One region of the Carnobacterium sp. FSL E2-0243 genome, then DNA from elsewhere that is predicted to be linked to it. Evidence: predicted binding sites of a transcription regulator. Region 1 holds the regulator's gene; the other holds the start of a gene.

Region 1 (3,847 bases):
GCTTCAGCTTCAGCTCCTTTTTGAATCATCGTTTCTTCAAAACGCTCTGCAACAGCAGTTGGTACTGTAAATGCTGGATAATCCCAACCGTACGCTTTTTTAGCTGCTTCAATTCCATCAACACCAAGTGGAGCACCATGAACTTTAGATGTTCCGGCATTTGGAGCACCAAATCCGATAACAGTCTTAACCTCAATTAATGTTGGTTTTTTTGTTTCAGCTTTAGCTGCTTCAATAGCTGCTTCAATCTCAGCTAAGTCGTTGCCATCTTTTACTAAAATATGTTGCCAATTATATGCTTCAAAACGTTTTCCAACATTCTCTGTAAATGCTTTAGAAGTTGGTCCATCTAATGAAATATCATTTGAATCATAAAGAACGACTAATTTACCTAATTCTAAATGCCCTGCCATACTTGCTGCTTCAGCAGAAACACCTTCCATTAAATCACCATCTCCACATAAAGCGTAGGTGAAATGATCAACGATTGTATGTCCCTCTTTATTATACGTAGCTGCAATATGGGCTTCTGCCATTGCCATACCTACAGCATTAGCAATTCCTTGACCAAGTGGTCCTGTTGTTGCTTCAACACCATCTGTATGATGAACTTCTGGATGTCCTGGTGTTTTGCTATCCCATTGGCGGAAGTTTTTTAAATCATCCATAGTAACCGCATAACCAGATAGATGTAACATGCTATATAAAAGCATTGATCCATGTCCAGCGGATAACACAAAACGATCACGATCCGTCCAGCTTGAATTCTTAGGGTTGACTTTCAAATGCTTTGTCCAAAGTGTATAGGCCATTGGAGCTGCCCCCATTGGTAAGCCTGGGTGTCCAGAATTAGCTTTTTGAATTCCATCCATACTAAGTGTTCTAATCGTATTTACTGCAAGTTGGTCAGTTGTATCGAACAATTAAATCATCCTCTCGGTTTTAATATCTTTATTCTACTGTTTTATTTGTATTTGTGCAACGCTTTCTACAAAGAATTTAATCGTTTTTTCGTTTAATAACAACTAAACGTTCATTTTTAGGTATTTTTCACTTATATTATTTTTTATTTTTATGTGAAGATTTTAATCAATTGGTCTATTTGGCTCCTATTTAGTTTTAAAATTCTCACAACACTTTATTTTGTCCAAAAATTTATTTAGGTATTTTTCACTACTATTAAGCATTTTATATTTCTTATTCTTTAGATTCTTTTAATTTCGATACATGCCATTGCTCTATTTATTTCCTAGATTTCTTTAATCCGCTTTTTATCGTTTAAGTAAATTTTGGCTAATTTAAAAAATCATTAAATTACAGCACTGCTTATAAAATTAAATTAACCATTTATTGTTTAAACAGAAAAAAGAACTCAGAAAACAATCTGAATTCTTTTAAAAATACAAATAGACAACAAGGGATTAACGACCATGAAGTCCTTTTTCTTTTTGAATATCTTTTAACTTCTCAGGAGTTACATCATTTCCTTCATCATCAACAACCTTCATTCCTTCGATATGATGGCGCATCCCACCGCGAAATGCTGTTAAATATTCTTCACGTAACTGTTTTTGCTCTGCTTGTTCAGTTATAGTCAAACCTTCCTTTTTAGCTTTATTAGCTAGTTCATTAATTCGACTCATTTTATTTTTTTCTAACACTTTAATCACTCCATCTCTCTTATCTTCTCTTCATACTATACCAAAAAAAACCAAAAAAATATATTCCTTTGCTTAATTCTCCACAAAAGCGAACATCTGTTTGAATTTCATTTCAATCTATGGTATTCTATAGATAAGAAATTAAGAAAGAAAAGGGGTGCACTATTTTATGCGTAAAACACCAGAATCAAGACAAATCGAGGTACTACAGTACATACATGAACAAGTGCAGTTAAAAGGTTATCCACCGACTGTTCGTGAAATTGGTACTGCAGTCTCACTTTCTTCTACATCTACTGTCCATGGACATCTATCACGTTTAGAAAAAAATGGTTACATCCAACGAGATCCTAGTAAACCTCGTGCAATTGAATTAACCAGTTTAGGCCTTTCAAAATTAGGTGTTCCATCTGATAAAATTCCTTTATTAGGAACTGTTACTGCTGGTGAACCAATTTTAGCAGTTGAGGAAGCCATTGATTATTTTCCAATTCCACCTCATCTGAGTTATGATCCCGAATCTTTATTTATGTTAAAAATTCGTGGAGAAAGTATGATTAATGCAGGCATACTTGATGGAGATGATGTCATTGTTCGTAAGCAAACAAATGCAGATAATGGTGATATTGTTATTGCTATGACCAATGAAGATGAAGCAACATGCAAACGATTCTACAAAGAAAAAACACACTATCGTCTGCAACCTGAAAATGATGCTTTAGAGCCAATTATCCTGAATGAAGTTAGTATTTTAGGTAAAGTTGTCGGTTTATACCGTAGCCATATTTCTTAAATCTATGTAGTCACTAAATAAAGCAAAAAGCTCACACTTTTTGCTTTATTTTTTTGTTTTCAATTCGTTTCATTTGTATCTTCTTGTATTTGTGCTAAAATTTATGGTGTAGATAAAGGCTAGTTCTTTTGAACCAACTCTTCGAAAAGAAGATAAAATCCCCTCAAAGCAAAAAGATACTTTGTGTGTATTTTCCTATCTTTTTGCCAGAGCTAATCGGCTCAACAAACTTTTTATCAAGGCTAGTTCTTTTGAACCAGGCCTTCGGAAAAAAGATGAAATTTCGAGGTGACAAAAAGCGTCACATCAAATTTCCCTATTTTTCTGCCAGGCCTAGACGGCTCAACAAAATTTTTATTATTAAGGAGGAATTATTAATGGTTGCATTTATGTTTTATTGGTTTAGTTTATTAGTACAAGTAGCTTGGATTGTTTTAAGCGTAGGTCTTTGTGCTATGTATCTAAACAACAAAGAAAATGGAAATTTATGGGCTTTTGGTGCTTTAAATATTCTATCAATGATTTACAGCTTGGTCGTAATTTGGATTTATAATACATGGGACTTCGGTGTAACAACATCCAGTTGGTTTATCATCATTGTTGGTATACTTGCCATACTAACTGTACTAGAATTTATCTTAGGTCGCGAACCTAAAACAAAAACAGCCTAATTTAATTAACTTGTAGCAAAAACCTTTCGTGGGTTTTTGCTTTTTTTTATGTGAACTCTTTAAATACATATGAAATTAAAAAATAAATAAAAATTCATTAGCATAGGAATCATTATTATGATATGCTATATTTTAGAGCCTTTAACTAATAAAGACTACACTTAAAAATATTGGAGGATATGTAAGTGAAAAATGTAAAAGTTGTATTGGTATTTCTATTCTTGTTAAATGGTTCACTATTCCCTGCTTTTGTCAATGCGGATGAAGCAAAAAATGACTTTATTACAGTGGAAAAATCAACTGTAATAGCAAACAAAAATGGTGAAGCAAAAGTATCTGGAACTACAAAGAAAAAGACTAAAGTCAACTATGGTAAGTTTAAATCTGAAAAATCAGATAGTAAAGGAAAATTTACGCTAACTTTAAAAAATAAAACAAAAGAAAAAAAAGCATTCACTTTAAAAGTTAAAATAAACGGAGAAACCTACTCTAAAAAAGTTTCTGTTAAGCCCTATTCAAAAAAAGAGGCTGAGCAAAAAAAATTAGAAGCAGAAGCTAAAAAAATAAAGAAAGAAAAACTTGCTAAAGAATTAAAAACTGCCACTAATGCAGTCAAATTAGCCGAAAGGAAACCTACTAGAGCTAGCTACGATAAAGCGAACACTCTGGTCGTTGCTTTAACTAATGAAAATAAAGAATTATCTAACCGGTTAATAAAAATA
Region 2 (3,847 bases), 110 kb from region 1:
CAAATTGGTGTTTTCCACCCATTTGCATTCCGTGAGTTCGATAGCCTTTGTTAGAAAAGTAGTTGGCTATTTCTACATTTGCAATAATTAATGCATTCGTACGTTTCGCAATGGCTTCTGTATCCCCGATATGATCATTATGAGCATGGGTTATAATAATGACGTCTGCCTCAACTGTTTCAGCATTTAAATCACTGGTTGGGTTTCCTGTAATATAAGGATCAAATAAAATTGTTTGATCTGTATTGGTTATAATTCTTATACAAGACTGTCCATGCCATGATATCTTCATTTTTAAGCCCTCCTGTATGTTATAATACAATGTTAAAACTGTATTAGTATTAATTAATTATAGCGTTGTTTTTCTTGAATTACAAGTCGCTATATACGATTCATACAGAATAAAAAAATAACTAAGAGATTGATAAAGGAATTTAAACTTTATCAATCTCTTAGTTATTTATAAAACAAGAAGATAACCTAAAAAAATAAACTAATAAAACTTATTCTTATCCCACAAAGGTAAAATAATATTTTCAAAAGTAATTGGATCTAAACCAGTTATGGTAATACCCACTAAACGAATTCCTTTGTCTAGCGATCCAACTTCTTCCCACAAATTTCTAGCGTGAAAAAAAATTTCCTCACTACCCTTGACATAAGCAGGCAAACTAATCCTTTTCGTCATTGTTTCGTAGTCCGTATTTCGTAACTTCAAAACGACAATCTTCCCATGTTTTTGGTTACGTGTTAATGAACTATGAACTTTTCCAGCTAAAAAACGAAGTTCTGATAATACCTCTTCTTCCGTCGTTAAGGGGGTTCCATAAGTATGTTCACGTCCCACAGACTTCCGCTCCCTTGAAGGTTGAACTGCTGAGTTATCAATCCCTCGTACCTTACGATATAAAGAATAGCCCATTTTACCAAAAAGATGAATGAGTTCTAATTCACTAAGCTTATATAAATCAGCACCATTAAAAATATTTCGTTCATACATTTTTTCAGCAGTTTTTTTCCCAACTCCATAAAACTTCCCAATCTCTAAAGCTTTTAAAAAGTCTAAAGCCTTCTCTGGTGGAATAACAGTGATTCCAGCTGGTTTTTTGTAATCAGAAGCTAGTTTTGCAATAAATTTATTATATGAAACACCTGCTGAACAAGTTAAATGCAGTGTTTCCCATATTTCTTTTTGAATTAAATAGGCGATTTGAGTCGCACTTTTCAGATTTTTTTTATTCTCTGTTACATCTAAATAAGCTTCATCTAAAGAAAGCGGCTCAATTAAGTCTGTATAATGTTTAAAAATTTCACGAATTTCAGCTGATATTTCTGAATAAAGCTCATGTCTACCAGGAACAAAAATAGCATGTGGACAAAGTTCATAAGCTTTTTGTGCACTCATGGCCGAATGAATCCCAAATTTCCGTGCTTCATAATTAGCCGTTGTCACTACACCTCGTCCCCCGTTGTCTTTTGGATGTCTTGCGATAACCAGAGGCTTACCTTTTAAATCAGGATTTTCTCGTTCCTCTACAGAGGCATAGAAAGCATCCATATCCACATGAATAATTTTTCGCGAAGTATCTCTTACAGGTTCCGCAAATTGAATTACACCATCCATCCTTTCTACACCTCCTAAATAAAAAGCTCGTTAAGTCTGTTAACTCCGACAAGAAAATAGGAAAAATTGATGTGGCGCTCTTTGCCACCTCGAATTTTTATCTTTTTCTCAAGGAGTTGACTCATAAGAGCTGGCCTAATAAAAAGCTCGTTGAGTCGGTTAACTTCGGCAAGAAAATAGGAAATGTAAAGAATGACGATTTTTGTCATTTTTACCAGGTATTTTTTTCCGAAGAGTTGACCTACTTTTAGTAGTAGTATAACACGAACAAGAGTTCTTTTGAAGCGTTATACTACTGAATACTGTAAAATTATTGGATTTTCGGTATTTTGAACATAACAAAAAAGAGTTACAAATATCCTGGAGATACTCACAACTCTTTTTGCACTATAGAAAAGGGCAATCACTTTCTATTTAGTTTTCATTTTATAAAATTTGTATAAACATATTACATGCTGCTTTATAACTAATTTGAATTTTTTCATCATCTTTTATTAAGGTAATAGGTCCTTCATACGCACCAACTTCATATACGCTACATCTGTCTCCAATTTTCAAACCCGCAGCAACTAAATAATCTAATAACTCACGGTCATCTAGAACACGTTTTAATTCAATCATTTCGTTCACTTTGGCTTCAATCAACGTTGGCAATGTTTGCTCTACAATCGTGCCATCCTTATCAGGAATCACACCACCATGAGGACAAATGTCAGGAAATTCTAAATAATTTTCCAAGCGGTCTGCCAATGTTCCGGAAGTAACATGTTCTAAAACTTCGGCTTCATCATGAACTTGATTCCATGAGTACCCTAAATGCTCTACTAAAAAGACTTCCCATAAACGATGCTTTCTAATTAATATTCCTGCTTTTAAAAGTCCAGCATCCGTTAACTGAACACCTTGATAAGGAGTATGTTCTACATAGCCATCCTTTAATAATTTTGACATCATTTCACTAACCGAAGCAGCCGAGACGTTTAACCCAGTCACAATTTGTTTATTATTAATTTTTGCATGGGCTCCACCAAGTTCAAAAATTATTTTTAGGTAGTCTTCTTTATTGGGCGTCATTATGCCTCACCTTTCTTTTGCCTAGATAGCCATACTTATAGAGCTATTTCTTATAAATTTATTCGGCTCAACACACTTTTTATTAGGCCAATTGTTTTGAGCCAACTCTTCGAAAAAAAGATAAATGGTAAAAATGACAAAAAACCGTCATTCCTCCCATTTTCCTATTCTTTAGCCGACCCTGAGTAGTACTCAGCAAGCTTTTAATAAAGCTCCCCGACTCGACAAACTTTTTATTAGGCCAGTTCTTTTGAACCAACTCTTCGGAAAAAAGATGAAATTTCGAGGTGACAAAAAACGTCACATCAAATTTCCCTATTTTTCTGCCAGAGTTAAACGGTTCAACAAACTTTTTTTATTATAATTACCTTTTTATTTTTTGCTCCCTATAATCATAACGAAATTCAAAGCTGTTTTCAAGTTTTTCTTATTGGATTCATTGATTCTTTATTTTTCTAGCTAAGTAAAATGAAAAACCTATCAGCGTCTTGATGACATCTGATAGGTTTAACAGGCTAATTCAATTTATTTTACCAAATGATTAGCGCTTATTCACCAATATATGAATCAATAATGATTTGGCGCAATTCACTGATTAATGGTTCTTTAGGATTTGCAGTTGTACATTGATCCATAAAGGCTAATTCAGCCATGTTATCAACAGTTGTATCTAGTGTTTCTTGCGTCACACCTTGACCTTTCAAGCTCATATCAATATTCAATGATTTACCTAATTTGATAATTTCTTGAACTAGAGATTCAACTAATTCAGCTGTTGTATTTCCTTTGAATCCCATGAAGCGAGCGATATCAGCATAGTCTTCATCCGCACGGAAGAATTCATATTTAGGGAACAATGCATGTTTAGAAGGATCTTTTGCATTGTAACGAATAACATGTGGCAATAGAATTGCGTTTGTACGACCATGAGGAATATTGTATTCTCCACCAATTTTATGAGCGATTGAATGGTTAATTCCTAGGAATGCGTTAGCAAAAGCCATACCAGCCATTGTTGAAGCATTATGCATTTTTTCTCTTGCTTCTTCATTTGCTAATTCATATGAGTTTTTCAAGTTTTCAAATACTAATTTAATCGCTTGTAAACTTAAACCACGAGTATAATCACTTGCCATCACTGAAACATAA

The links. Region 1 encodes LexA, which represses DNA repair genes until DNA is damaged. Its sites were predicted from a motif close to CNAACANNTGTTNG; they were not measured.
Region 2: dinB (DNA polymerase IV) is a predicted target of LexA. The motif match lies at 1,889-1,902, and genes of this name have one in related genera.

What each region holds. Positions count from the first base shown of each region.
Region 1 is NZ_JBBOPM010000001.1:1,576,944-1,580,790, reverse strand. It holds gene tkt (transketolase) at 1-923, opposite strand, end outside; gene MHI00_RS07410 (DUF896 family protein) at 1,422-1,661, opposite strand; gene lexA (transcriptional repressor LexA) at 1,831-2,454, shown strand; gene MHI00_RS07400 (hypothetical protein) at 2,832-3,125, shown strand; gene MHI00_RS07395 (sunset domain-containing protein) at 3,311-3,847, shown strand, end outside.
Region 2 is NZ_JBBOPM010000001.1:1,465,349-1,469,195, reverse strand. It holds gene MHI00_RS06825 (metal-dependent hydrolase) at 1-292, opposite strand, end outside; gene dinB (DNA polymerase IV) at 494-1,624, opposite strand; gene MHI00_RS06815 (metal-dependent transcriptional regulator) at 2,051-2,698, opposite strand; gene adhE (bifunctional acetaldehyde-CoA/alcohol dehydrogenase) at 3,247-3,847, opposite strand, start outside.